Regions from separate parts of the Paenibacillus sp. BIHB 4019 genome, predicted to be linked through region 4. Evidence: riboswitches for the same ligand, from Rfam matches in the RefSeq annotation. Region 4 holds a riboswitch; each other region holds the start of a gene.
The links. A riboswitch is a leader RNA that binds a small molecule or an ion and turns the genes downstream of it on or off. The one in region 4 is predicted to bind cobalamin.
Positions count from the first base shown of each region.

Region 1: another riboswitch for cobalamin. It lies ahead of BBD42_RS18220 (energy-coupling factor ABC transporter permease); the one in region 4 lies ahead of BBD42_RS30885 (ABC transporter substrate-binding protein).
Region 2: another riboswitch for cobalamin. It lies ahead of cobJ (precorrin-3B C(17)-methyltransferase); the one in region 4 lies ahead of BBD42_RS30885 (ABC transporter substrate-binding protein).
Region 3: another riboswitch for cobalamin. It lies ahead of metE (5-methyltetrahydropteroyltriglutamate--homocysteine S-methyltransferase); the one in region 4 lies ahead of BBD42_RS30885 (ABC transporter substrate-binding protein).

Region 1 is NZ_CP016808.1:4,188,571-4,192,077, forward strand. Features, by position in the region: gene BBD42_RS18215 (DUF445 domain-containing protein) at 315-1,550, shown strand; cobalamin riboswitch at 1,738-1,942, shown strand; gene BBD42_RS18220 (energy-coupling factor ABC transporter permease) at 2,110-2,883, shown strand; gene BBD42_RS18225 (energy-coupling factor ABC transporter substrate-binding protein) at 2,883-3,167, shown strand; gene cbiQ (cobalt ECF transporter T component CbiQ) at 3,164-3,507, shown strand, end outside.
Region 2 is NZ_CP016808.1:6,088,871-6,092,377, forward strand. Features, by position in the region: gene BBD42_RS26345 (sirohydrochlorin chelatase) at 1-301, opposite strand, end outside; gene cobJ (precorrin-3B C(17)-methyltransferase) at 326-2,167, opposite strand; cobalamin riboswitch at 2,333-2,480, opposite strand; gene BBD42_RS26355 (hypothetical protein) at 2,616-2,885, opposite strand; gene BBD42_RS26360 (DUF6376 family protein) at 2,909-3,382, opposite strand.
Region 3 is NZ_CP016808.1:4,192,102-4,195,608, reverse strand. Features, by position in the region: gene metE (5-methyltetrahydropteroyltriglutamate--homocysteine S-methyltransferase) at 1-1,715, opposite strand, end outside; cobalamin riboswitch at 1,980-2,172, opposite strand; gene BBD42_RS18235 (energy-coupling factor ABC transporter ATP-binding protein) at 2,204-3,073, opposite strand; gene cbiQ (cobalt ECF transporter T component CbiQ) at 3,060-3,507, opposite strand, start outside.
Region 4 is NZ_CP016808.1:7,129,040-7,132,546, reverse strand. Features, by position in the region: gene BBD42_RS30890 (hypothetical protein) at 1-565, opposite strand, end outside; cobalamin riboswitch at 791-1,053, shown strand; gene BBD42_RS30885 (ABC transporter substrate-binding protein) at 1,335-2,909, shown strand; gene nikB (nickel ABC transporter permease) at 2,929-3,507, shown strand, end outside.

The sequences.
Region 1 (3,507 bases), 2.9 Mb from region 4:
CGCGAAACGAGCTTGTGCTGCCGAAGGCAGGCACAGCCGTTTACGCTTGAAATATAAGAAGAATAAGTTTGACTCTTATTAACGCTTATATTTCTACGCGAAACGAGCTTGTGCTGCCGAAGGCAGGCACAGCCGTTTACGCTTGAAATATAAGAAGAATAAGTTTGACTCTTATTAACGCTTATATTTCTACGCGAAACGGGATTGTACTGCCAAAGGCAGGCACAGCCGTTTACGCTTGCCACCTCATTATCTGGTATAATAGGGCAATATGCAACAGGAGGGCGCTGGGGCCCGCGATTAGGAGGACAACGATGAAATCAAGATATATAGCAGGTATTTCGCTTGCCGTTATGGGGGCAGGCTTCATTACTACGAGATGGTGGCTGCCAGACAACACGTGGACGCATCTACTGGAAAGCGGCTTTGAAGCAGGGCTGGTCGGCGGAATTGCCGACTGGTTTGCGGTGACGGCACTGTTCCGCCATCCGATGGGCATTCCCATTCCGCATACGTCCTTGCTGCTCAAAAACCGGGCGAAAATCGTCAACTCGCTCATCAGCGCTATGGAAAATGAACTGCTGAATAAAGAAAGCATTACCCGCAAGCTGTCTGGCTTTCAACTGTTCGCAGGAGCAGCATCGGCGGCGACCCGGCTGATTGGCAAGCGCAAATTCAGGCTGGCAGCGGTTGATTTTGCCCAGTCGGCAGTAGAGCGCGTGCCTTTGGAGCGGGTTAGCGGCGTGCTGCATGGATTTTTGGCGGATTATGTGAAAAAGCAGGATTTTACGCCAATCGTTCGCAAGCTGGCGGATCGTTTCGTCCATGAGCGCTGGGATGAACGGGCGCTGGATTACGGCCTGGAGCATGTAGGCCACTGGATTCGCAAGCGTGAAACCGAGGAAATGCTCGGCAAGCTCGCCTTCAAAAAGCTGGAGGAGCTTAAGGTTGGCGGCTTCATGGGGTTTGCACTGCAAGCTTTCGTCGGCTTTATGAACGAGGAGAAGCTCGGCGGCTTGATCCAGAACATGCTGCTCTCAACGATGCAGGAGCTCTCCCATCCTGGAAGCCCGCATCGGCAAAAGCTGCTGCTTGAGGTGAGAGCCCAGGCGGAGAAGCTTGCCGATAACGAAGAGCTGATGCTCAAGCTGAAGCAGCTCATTGAACAGGGTGTGGACAGCGTAGAAACGGAACGCTTCATCCATTTGCGTCTGGAGGAGCTGAGACAGCTCGTGCTGGACAAGCTGGAGGAGCAGCATCGCAGCGGAGGGCGCGCCATTGTGCAGGGATACCGTTTTGCAACGGATTATTTGAACGGCAAGCAGGAAATGCTCGCCAATTGGGAAGAGGGCATTCGCGGTTATCTCGTTCGTCTTATTGAGAATAATCACTATCGCATTGGTGCGCTCGTTCGGGATAATCTCGACCGGATGGATGACAAGGCGCTCGTCTCCATGCTGGAGGAAAAAGTCGGCAACGATTTGCAGTGGATTCGCGTCAACGGCGCATTATGCGGTTTTGTCGTAGGCGTTATTTTGTCCTTCTTCTAACAGGGAAGTAGCCGTTTACATTTATAGGGGACAGCCTGAATTTTTTGTGATAAGATCAAACTACAAAATGACCCATGAATACAAGGTGAAACGGCTGTCTCCGTCCTTTGGCGGCGCGGCGTGTTTTAAGTCCAAGAAATATAGACAAGGGATTGGAACATCAGATCCTTTCCTATATTTTGAAAAAATGATTCAAATGGAACGAGGTGCCTTTGCGCACGTCAAAGGGTAACAGGGAATCGGGTGCAAATCCCGAGCGGTCCCGCCACTGTAATCGGGGAGTTTTCCTTCACCAGCAGGAGTCACTTGGCCTAAGCTTTAGGGCAGCCAGGGAAGACGAAGGAAAATAATGATCCGCTAGCCAGGAGACCTACCTCGTTCCAGCACCACATTGCCTTCGCGGAAAGGATAGGTGTACGAACGAAAGCGATTGCTACCAGTCTGTTTGCTGGCGCAACCGTCTATTTCTGCGTACACATGGCCGTTTTCCCAGCGAAGGGAAAGCGGTCATTTTTTGTTGTCTTCAGGCATGAACACATTGGGGAGGGTATTGAAACGAATGGTCAAGTTAAAAAGAAAGACAGCAGTTAGCACCGCTTTGCTGGTTATTGGGTTTACGCTTTTTTTACTGGTGAATGAGCCGCAATCCGCTTATGCGATGCACATTATGGAAGGATTTTTGCCTGTGGGGTGGGCGATTTTTTGGTGGGCGGCCTTTATTCCTTTTTTCATTCTGGGTGTACGCGCCATTCGGAAAATTACAAAGGAAGCACCAGAGCTTAAGCTGATGCTGGGCTTGGCGGCTGCCTTCACCTTCGTGCTGTCCGCGCTTAAGATTCCTTCCGTTACAGGCAGCAGCTCGCACCCGACGGGAACGGGGCTTGGCACGGTTATGTTCGGGCCGCTGCCCATGAGCGTATTAGGTTCTATGGTATTGCTGTTTCAAGCGGTGCTGCTTGCACATGGCGGGCTGACGACGCTTGGCGCGAATGCTTTTTCAATGGCGGTTGCAGGTCCCGCGGCGGGCTATGCCGTCTATCGGCTGCTGATGCGTTCAGGCAGCAAGCAAGGCGTGGCGATTTTTTCTGCTGCCGCTGTTGCTGATTTGGCCACTTATATCGTTACTTCGGTTCAGCTGGCTGTTGCTTTTCCGGCTGTTGAGGGCGGCATACTCGCATCCTTTATGAAATTTGGCGGTATTTTTGCGATTACCCAGGTTCCGCTTGCGATTAGCGAAGGCTTGCTGACGGTATTGATCTGGAACTGGCTGCAATCTTTTAATACAGACGAGCTGTCTATTTTGAAGCGGAGAATGAAAGGGGAGCGCGTATAATGAGCCGCAGCGCCAAAAATATTTGGATTTTAGCCATTGTTGTTTTGCTTGCCGTTGCGCCTTTACTATTCATTAACGCCGAATTTGGCGGCGCGGATGGCGCAGCGGAGGAAATGATCCAGACGATTGCGCCGCATTATGAGCCATGGGCGTCCCCGCTGGCTGAGTTGCCGGGAGAAACGGAAAGCATGCTGTTTGCGCTGCAAGCTGCGATTGGCGCCGGAGTAATCGGCTATGTAATTGGCCTTATTAAAGGGAAATCAGGGAAAACGAAGCAGCAATGATGAAATGGATTGATACGATTTCTTATTCCAATAAGCTGCGGGATTTATCCGCCCTTTGGAAATGCGGGCTTGCAGCCCTTCTGCTGCTGCTTGCCTATATCGCTCATCCGCTCGTACAGCTTGCCATTTTCGCATGGCTTGCGCTGTGGACGGTCGGCTATGCGAAAGTGCCTGCCAAGCTTTATGCGGCGCTGCTTTTCTCCTCTTGCCTGCTGTTCATTCTCAGCTTGCCCGCTCTGCTCATTGAATTTACTAATAGCAGCGGCAGTGCAGCAGGAAGCTTGGCGGCAGCGAAAGCAGGCTGGGTGCTCGTTTCATGGGAGCCGCTTAGCCTGTATGT
Region 2 (3,507 bases), 1.0 Mb from region 4:
GCCGTCCATAAATAATATTTACAGCTGGGTAACGCAGCTTTGCTTCATCAATTGCCGCAGGCATATGCAGCTTTGCATGCCCTGCCGAAAATAACGTAATCGGAATGACGGCGATCCTGGTCGCCCCTTTTGCTACGCAAATATCAAAGCCCTGCTTCATCGTCGGCGTGACAAACTCCAGAAAGCACAGCTCTACCATATCTGCTTTCAGTGTTGACGCTACAGAGGCGACAAACTCGCGCACCTCTTCATTGCCTCTCTCATCCCGGCTTCCGTGCCCTACAAACAAAACCGCATCCATCTTCCTTCATCTCCCTTGCTGTCGCTAGTCTCCGCACAATGCGTCTTCGATATGAAAAACAGGCAGCTCCTGATAGCGATAGCCTTCTATTTGACCCATTCGTTTGAAAAATTTATGAAAGCGCTCATTCGGATGTCCTTCCGATTTATAAAGCGCAATAATGCGTTCAATCAGTGGCACGATTTCGTCGACGGCAATGCCTTCGGCAACTGGCTGCGCGGCATGCGCGTTGCGGCCGACGGTTTTTCCGCCGAGGAACAAATCGAATTTGCCACGGCGATACACGATGCCGATATCCTCGTTTACTGCGCCATAACATGCCATGCCGCAGCCATTGAACCCGATGCGCAGCTCCTTCGGCATTGCCATGCCGCCGATCTTGTCTTGCAGCTCATCGGCATAAGGCACCGATTCCGCCTTCTCCAGATTGCAAAAATCGCAAGCCTTCAATTGCAGTACATCACCGATTGGAGCTAGGCTGAGCCCATCCGCACGCAGCTGCGCCGTCACACTGTCCGGGTCCGATGTCGGAATTCGCACCAGCAAATGATGATGCGGCGTATATTCAATCGAACCCTTCTCGCCAACAGCCTGCGCCAATGCTACGAGCTGCTGGGGCGTAAAATTTTTCGTCGCGACACCTGGGCTTACTGCAAACTCAAGCACCGATTGCTGCGCAAACACAGGCATAGGGCTCGATACTGCGCCAAACGCCGCACTAGGCTCGATACCTTTGCTGCGATCATTCAGGAGCACCGCTTCCATCGCCAAATGCAGAGGCGATACTGCCGGTACCGGGGCAGCCTCTGCCCTCATCGAAACGGCTGTATTTATTGGGGCTGGTGCCGGATTCACGGGCACAACCGGGGGTGCTACAGCAACCGCTACTCCGCTGCCCTGTCCATTACCATTTCTCGGTTCGTCTGTCGCAACCGCCTGCGGCTCCTCCCGCTCGAGCAGCTGGTCCGTCGCGTCATATTCATCCGCGCGATAGCCCCCGTCCGCTGGAAGCTCAGGCATTCCTGCCGTATGAAGCGCCCATGGCTCATTCTTCTCTTGCAGACGCTGGTGGGGCTTCAAAGGCTGAGCCCCTTCGCCTAGCGTATATTTGCGCTGATAGCCGCGCGGCGTAATCATTAGCCCGTCATAATTGACAGTAGTAGAGTTGCCGATAACGACTGTTGTCAGCATGCCGATATCATGGTCAAGCATCCGAGAAAGAGTCGTCACGACAATGTCTTCACGGTCGCGGTACGCGCTTTTCACAATGCCTACCGGCGTATCTGGCGAGCGGTATTTGAGCAAAATCCGCTGAGTCTCCACGATTTGCCGCGTTCTTCTGCCACTGCGCGGGTTATAAAGCGCAATGACGAAATCCGCTTGTCCGGCCGCTTCTACCCTGCGCGCAATAAGCTCCCAAGGCGTCAAATGATCGCTCAGGCTGATCGTGCAAGCATCATGCATTATCGGCGCGCCAAGCAGGGATGCTGTCGAGTTAATGGCAGAAATGCCGGGAATCACTTCAACCTCTACCCCGCCATTACGCTTCCAGCCTTTCTCAATCAGCACCTCATACACGAGTCCTGCCATGCCGTATACGCCCGCATCGCCGCTTGATATAACGGCTACCTTCTTGCCGTTCTCCGCTTGGCGCACCGCTTCCTGCGCCCGGCTGACCTCCTCTGTCATCCCCGTACGCACAATCGCCTGATCGCTGATTAGCTCCCGAATCAAGTCGACATACGTATTATAGCCGATGACAATATCGCTCTCCTGAATCGCTTCACGGGCGCGTTTCGTAATATGCTCGAAGCTCCCTGGGCCGAATCCGATAATTAACAGCTTGCCGACGCCTGCTTCACTCATTGATGCCCAACTCCTTCTATGTAGCAATTTACAATTTCTATCCAACAAAAAAAGCACCTCTAACAATATGTGTTAGAAATGCTTGAAAAGACCAATGTCCTTGTTAAACGCAGACAGCGAAGGGCCATCCAATCTCTAACACCTTCCTAATATCCACGTAGGTTTACAGTGTCGTTGAAATAAGCAGGTCTCCTGGCTTTGAAGCGTTAGGGCTTCACACAGTGGCGGGTCCGCGCCGGTCTCTCACCGACTTCCCTATTAAGTCAACTTGGGCGCTTTGGCGCCTGCTGACACTTATTCCCTTCCTATTAAATTGTAATCTTAATGATAACATTAGATTGTATGATCGACAAGTGCGTTTATGCCATCAGCCTTGGCGCAAATAGAGCCGGCGCAAGCACGGACAGCATGTCCAGGCTGACGCCAGCTCTATTTTTTTCCGGGCTATTTATTTCTTCTCCAGCGTGTCCCAAGCCGCTTTCACGAGGGAATCAAACAGCTCATCGTCCTCTTCCAGCTCATCCTCAACCGCCAAAAGATCTTCTTCCTTGCCCGATTCATTCAGAAAAAACAAACCGTAGCCCCACTCTGTCGCCTTGCGGCTGTGAAGGGTAATTTCGTATTGGTTCGTCTGGCCCTCTACTTCAAAATGAACCTTGCCTACGAAACCAGATTCCTTGGAGTTCGTCATGCTAGCATGCAAAATGTTAACTTTCATCTTCCATTCTTCCTCTCTTTACGTTACGACACCAGCTGCTGTAGTTGGTTCACTTGATTTAACAGCTCGTTGATTTTGTTAATCGTATTTGGAATTTCCGTTGCGTCAACCAATGCTTTGCCGTCTTCGATCTGCTTCAGCACCGCATCAATGCTGTCCTGCAGCTTCAAATTATAATCGACCACGGTCTGATGGACGTCCTTGGCAAAATCTGGCGCTTGCAGCTCGCCAAACTGCTTGATCGACTCCTGCACCGCTACCAGCTGTTCCTTATAATCAGCGCGTGCACTCGCATCGTTTACGGCTTGCTCCGCAAGCTGCGTCGCCTGCTCGCTAAAGCTCGTGAGCGTCTGCATGTATGTTGCTGCCCCCGTCACATAATCGGCCGAGCTCGATACGGAATTAACCGCCTGTTTGGCATCCTCAAATAACGAGCATCCTCCTAATAATAACATTCCAATGATTAAAAGTATGCTTTTTCCTGAACGAATGGCCATGTTTAATCTCTTCCTTTCCGCCTGTCTTGCACAGAGCACTACTTATACGGCAGATGCGTCCAAACGGTTGCATTTCGTCTTATTAATAAGCTTGTCCATCATTTATGTGGGCTATAAGATCAAAT
Region 3 (3,507 bases), 2.9 Mb from region 4:
CTGCGGACAAACGACCAGTTCAAAATCGTAATCGGGCCCGTCAGCATGCCTTTCACTGGTTTAGAAGTCAGCGACTGCGCATAAACGGTTTCTTCAACAGTCATCGGCTTGCTGAACTGCACGTCGCCGTAAATGACCGGCGGTTTTACGCAGCGCGAGCCATAGGATTGCACCCAGCCATTTTTCGTGAAAGCAAAGCCTTCCAGCTTCTCTCCGAAAAACTCTACCATATCCGTACGCTCAAACTCTCCATGAACGAGCACGTCAAGGCCGATCTCTTCCTGCAGCTTGATCCAATGCTGAATTTGCTCCTTAATGAATACGCGGTATTGCTCCTCGCCCAAATCACCACGACGCCATTGCTGTCTCGCTTGGCGTACTTCCGCCGTTTGCGGGAAGCTGCCGATTGTCGTTGTCGGCAAGAATGGCAGCTGCCAGCGTTCCTTCTGGCTCACTTGGCGCTCTGCAAATACTGCTTTACGTTCCGACGGCTGTGCATCGATGCTCGCTACAGCGGCATGGACGCTTGCACGGCCACGGGACGGCGATGCAGCAAGTGCAGCCAAAGCTGCTGCATTGCGATCAAATGCCTCTTTTACGGCTGCTTCTCCTTCATTCAGCGCAGTTGCAAGAACGGCAATTTCCTCCAGCTTCTCATTGGCATAGGCCAGTGCGCCTGCAAGCTCTGCCGGCAGTGCCGTTTCAAGAGCCGCTGATACAGGCACATGCAGCAGGCTGCAAGAGGAGCTTACAATCAGGCGGTCGTTTGGCACGACTTTTGCAATACGGGCAAGCAGCGCTTTGCGCTCCTGAAGATCGGCCCGCCAAATGTTGCGGCCGTCAATAACGCCTGCACCCAGCACTTTGTCCTGCGGGAAGCCGATTGACTCCAGCTGCTGCAGGTTCTTTTCAGCGCCAGCTGTGAAGTCCAGACCTAAGCCCTGTACAGGCAAAGCCGCGATTGCAGCATAATGCTGAACGGATTCGAAATACGTTTGCAGCAGCAAATTGAGCTTAGGTGCCGCTTCATGAAGCTGGGCATAAATGCTTTGCACAATCGCCAGATCTGCTTCGGATACGTCCGTTACGAGCGAAGGCTCGTCCATTTGCACCCATTGTACGCCTTCTTGCTCCAGCTCGCGCAGCACCTGTGCATACAGCGGCACATACTGGGCAGCAACCGCAGCAAGCTCAGAAGCGGCATAGCCTTTAGACAGCTTGAGGAATGTATAAGGTCCAACAATGACTGGTTTGCCTTCGATGCCCAGCTTTTCCTTTGCCTCGCGGTAAGCGATCAGCGGACGGTTCTCGGTCAGCGCCGGCGTAATGCCCTTCAGCTCAGGAACAATGTAGTGATAGTTCGTATTGAACCATTTTGTCATCTCGGATGCAGAAGCGGTTTTGTTGCCTCTCGCCATTGCATAATAAGTCGTTACCGATACCGGACCGCCTGTATAGCCAAAGCGCTCTGGCACGACGCCAAACATCGCAGCTGTATCAAGGATATGGTCATAATACGAAAAATCATTTACCGGAATGAGATCAATGCCAGCCTGTTTTTGCAATTGGAGATGGTTTAGACGAATCGTCTCCAGCTGCTTCAAGAAAGCCGCTTCCGCAAGCTTGCCGCTCCAGAACGCCTCCAGCGCTTTTTTCCATTCTCTGTTTTCACCGATACGCGGATATCCCAAACTGCTGCTTTTTACTTGACTCATTGTTGTTGCCTCCTGTTTTTCATTATTCATCCGTGTGGATGGAAGTTATAATCCTTTGTTATTTCATCAACAAACTCAGATATATACTTATGGCAGTGCGAGCGAATTTCTTCGCGGCGGCCTTTCCCTATACATCCAATTTGCTGCCAGCCAGAAACTGCAAAAAGGGACGTCCTACCCTGTACAGAAATGTGGGTAAAGACGCCCCTCGTTTCAACAAACGATGGCTGCCATCTTTAACACCTCCCTATCTCCCGTAGGTACTGCAGTGTATAGAATAAGGCAGGTCTCCTGGCTCCAGCATCATCATCGCTGCGCTCGCCTTCCCGGCATCATGCCAGTGGCTTTATTGCGCAAAACTCCGCTGTTACAGTGGCGGGACCGCGCCGGTATTGCACCGGACTTCCCTTTTAAGCTCAAGACGTTACGCAAGAGCACCCTATTCCTCGCTATTTAGTTGGTCGTTCTTTATTTATTTATTTATTTATTTAAACAATAAAAGATTTTACAGCCGCTTTAAACTGGGCAAGCGTACGCGGCGCCTGCTGTTCTCCTCGCAGCTCAGGCGGCAGTGCCTCCCAAGCCTCCAGCACCATTGGCAGCGTGAGTCCAAGGCTTCTGAGGCGCTCGCCTTCGCGAAATACCGATTCCGGCGTGCCCTCCAATATACAGCGGCCCTCATTCATGATGAAAATCCAATCCGCCCAAGCATAGGCCATATTCATGTCATGCGTCGCCATAACCGGCGTTATGCCGCTGGCATGAATGCGGTCCAGCTCAGCCATCAGCCGCTGCTCCGATATCGGATCGAGATAAGCAGCCGGCTCATCAAGCAGCACTAACTCCGGCTCCAGCGCCAGTACGCCAGCAAGAGCAACTCGCTTCTTTTGCCCAAGGCTGAGATGATGCAGCGGCTTATGCGCCAGTTCCTGCAAGTTCAGCTGCTGAACGATGCGCGCCGTACGTCTGTCAATTTCCTCTTCTTGAAGCCCTGCATTGCGCAGCCCATAGGAAATATCCTCATAAGCGGTATTCAGAATGAGCTGATGCTCCGGGTCCTGAAAAACAAGCCCGACGCGCCGTCTCAAGCTGGCGAGCTCTCTAGGCTTGTAAGAGAGCGGCTCGCCGCGCCAGCTTACGAAACCGGATTGCGGACGATTAATGCCAATAAGCTGCAAAAAAAGCGTCGACTTGCCCGAGCCATTATGCCCGCACAGCGCTACCTTTTTGTTCGCAGGAATGCGCAGCTCTAGCCCGTTTAAAGCAGACTTGTCCGTTCCGGGATAAGCATAGCTCACTTGGTTCATTTCCATAATGGTTGATGCCCGATCGTTATCCGCCAGCTTATTCACCTCCATACCGAAGCCATAGCTCTGCTGCCAGTAAAATCGTTAAGCCGAGCCCCGCTTCCGCCCAATGCCGGAGGCGAACCTTCCGCTTTACAGCAGGCGCAAGGCGGATTTCATTCGTAAATCCTCTTGCCATAAGCCCATTCGACAGCCCCTTGTATCGATGCATCGTTTTGACGAAGAGCCGCACAGCAATCGCCGCCGTATCTCGCAATTTGCCTTTAAAACCGTGTTGACCGCCCCGTGCACGCTGCGCGAGCAGCATAGCCCCCGCCGTATCCAGCAGCAGAAAGATGAAGCGATACATAATGATCATGAGCTCCAGTACAATTTGCGGCATTTTCAACCGCTTCAGCACTTGCAGCAGATCCGGGAAGGGGGTCGTCAAGGTGATGAAAAACATGCATGCCAGACAAGCAAGAATACGTGTAAAAATATGTCCG
Region 4 (3,507 bases):
CGAGCGGCTTCAATAAATAAAGATGGTCTTTAAAATCATGGGCATCGATTTCTAATACATGGAATGCTCGATGAAAAGCTTCGTAATCACAGGTGATATTCGTTGAATATTTTCCGTTGGCATTATTGTCACAAAAGTACAGCTTTTTATTTGCATCATCATACCCATTTATCATGACTTCATGTGGGGATTTTGCCGAAATTTCATACTCTTTTATATAAAAACGATCGATCATAACGATTACATAATAGCCGCCATCAATCGATGCTTTAATAAAATCAAACAGGTCGTTATTTAAAATCGTCGAGCTTTGCCTGTCTAACGCTATCCGCTGAAAATCAATAAAAGGGCAGTCATAAAACTCAACCATTTTATCTCTATAATAACCGTTGAAGAAAAAGGTATATAATTGGTTTGGATCAGGAATATCGAATAAATTAATATAATTATTCATAAACCATAATTTTTCCGAGTCTACACGAGAGATAATAGAATAAAAATCACTGTAAAACCAATATGAATCAATAATTTGCTTTTCTTCAACTGGAAGGATTTTCACCGTCACTGTGATCATTCCTTTTCTATTTGATTAGGTTATCTATTGGGCTAACTTAATAAATAAGCTCATCATGCGTGAAGTAATTTCAATATAACATTACTGGAAAAAATATGAAAGTCTTATATTGAAAACACTTTCATATTCGAATTAAAGCCATTGACAGATTCCCGCTTCCTCCCTATGATTAAGAATGGATTACGGACAGGACGGGCTTATGAGCCTGCAAAACTTCATACTTGAATGAAAATAGGTGCGAAATGTTGGCTGGAACTTATACGTCTTCATTCGCTTAAAAGGGAAGTTCGGTTAAAGGCCGACACGGACCCGCCACTGTAAAGGGCAGCAGCTTACACAGGCTGCGCTCCCCTCACAAATAAGCCACTGGCTGATGAGCTTCTTTTCGTCGCAAGACGAATAGCAGAAGCTTACCCTAGCTGGGAAGGGAAGAGAGGGAGGCCCCAAGTCAGGAGACCTGCCTGTTTTAACATCACTGTTTGACCTACGGTGCTTAGGGAGGTGGTTGGTTATGCCCATTTATTGCAAAATGTCTAACGATTATTTGTTGCTTCATGGCAAGCAGACGCAGATAAGGTTTAGTTATTTAACATAAAAGCATTTCTGACTGCTTTCTTAAGGGTCGGGGATGCTTTTTTTTAATATAGGAAAGGATTTGATTTTTGTATCCTTTCTCTATATTTCTACGCGAAACGGCAGCTTTGCCGCCACAGGACGGCATTCGGCCGCTTACGCTTACTAGAAGGGGAGACGAAGAAACATGAACAACACGAAGAAGCCACTTAGCTTGACACTTGGAATGATGATCGTTTGCTTGATGCTGGTCCTTGCAGGATGCAGCACGAATGCTGGTCAAAACGCAGAGCAGGGCACGGATGCCGCCTCGGGAAATAACGCTGCTGCCGCTAATAAAACACTAACAATGGCGTACACATGGAACCCAGCAGGCGTTGATCCGCATGGCGACGATAGCTGGGATGTTATGCGCTCGGGCGCAGGGGAGACGCTAATTAAATTGAATGAGCAGCTGCAGCCATCCGCTTGGCTCGCGAAGGAGTGGAAGCAGGAGGATGCTAATACGTGGACGTTCAAGCTGGAAACGGGCGTAACGTTCCACGACGGCAAAAAGATGGATGCTGAAAGCGTAAAAGCATCGCTGCTGCGTTCCATTGCGAACAGCCATTTGGCGAAGGATTTGCTGCTAGTTAAAGATATTGAAGTGCTTGCGCCAGACGAACTGAAAGTGATTACGACACAGCCGAACTCGGCGATCATTTCCAGCTTGGCTGATCCAAGCACGATTATTCTTGATGTTGACAGCATGAAGGAAGCGGGCAGCTACCCGGCCATGACGGGAGCTTTCAAAATCAAGCAATTTACAAAAGACGTATCGCTTGTTGTTGAGCGTTATGATGGCTATTGGGGAAAACCCGCAAAGCTTTCAGAGGTGACGATGAAGTTTGTGACCGATGGCAACACGCGTCTGATGGCGCTGCAAGCTGGTGAAGTAGATGTCGCAACGGACATTCCGATTGACAGCATTGAGCTGGTAGAGAAGGACAGCAAGCTGGAAGTGCTGTCTGCCCCATCCGTTCGTACACATATGGTATTATTTAATATGAATTCTGCTTTGTTTAAAGAAAAAGCGAACCGCGAGGTTGTAGATCACGCGATCCCGCGCGAGGCGATTATTGAATCGGTTATGCGTGGTTACGGCACGAAAGCGAAAAGCCCGTTCCCGGAAATTTTGCCATTCGGCAAAGTGGCGGAGCAAGCAGCAGGGGAAACGACGGAACAATTGCTGGCCGCTGGCGGCTGGCAGAAAAATGCGGAAGGCATGTGGGAGAAGGAAGGCAAGCCGTTCGAGGCGACGCTTCTTACGTTCCCGCACCGACCTGAGCTGTCGGTTATGGCAGAGGTTATCCAAAATCAATTGCTTAATGAAGGAATTACCGTGAAAATACGCAAGGTTGAAAATATTGACGCTGAGCTTGCGAAGTCCGATTGGGACCTTGCTATGTACAGCATGCTAACGGCACAGACGGGAGATCCGCAATATTTCTTGAACATTTTCTATCAATCTGCTAGCGAATCGAACGTCAGCCATTATGAATCGAAGCCGCTTGAGACGGTAATCGATAAGCTTAACGATACGGCGGATACCGACGCGCGCAATGCGCTTGCGATACAGGCCCAAGATATTATTAATGCTGATTTGCCGCAGTCGTTTATCGTACATCCTGACAATGTATTTGGCGTGAAAAAAGGGGTAACGGGCTTCATACCGCATCCGATCGAATATTATTATGTGACGGCTGAAGTCGATATCCCTTAAGTAAAGGGTGAACTCAAGTATGCTTCGTTTTTGGCTCGAACGCGTCGCGCAAATGCTGCTCGTCATTTTTTGCGTAGCGACGCTGACCTTTATATTAATGAGGGTGTCTCCAGGCGATCCGGCGAGAATTTTGCTGACCACGCATAATATCCCGGCTTCGCAGGAGGCGATTGACGCGCTCCGGGAGGAAATGGGACTGACGGATTCCTTGTGGAGTCAATATATAGGCTGGCTAGGCGATGTATTTACATGGCAGTGGGGGACATCTTATATGTCCAAGGAGCCGGTTGCCGGGGAACTGCTCAAAAGGCTGCCCGCCACACTGGAGCTTGCTACTGCTGGCGCATTGGTCATGCTGCTGGCAACGTGCCTCATAGGCATGGTGACCGCAATTTTTTCAAAAGGGCTGCTGGACCGGATGGGCCGAATCCTTGCGCTGCTTGGCGCCTCGATCCCCTCCTTTTGGCTCGGTTTTTTATTGATTTATTTCTTCTCGGTCCGGCTTGGCTGGCTGCCTTCCATGGGACGCGGGGGCTTTGCTCATCTCCTCATGCCGGCGGTTACTCTTGGCCTAGGGCTTGGAGCGGTCTATGCCCGG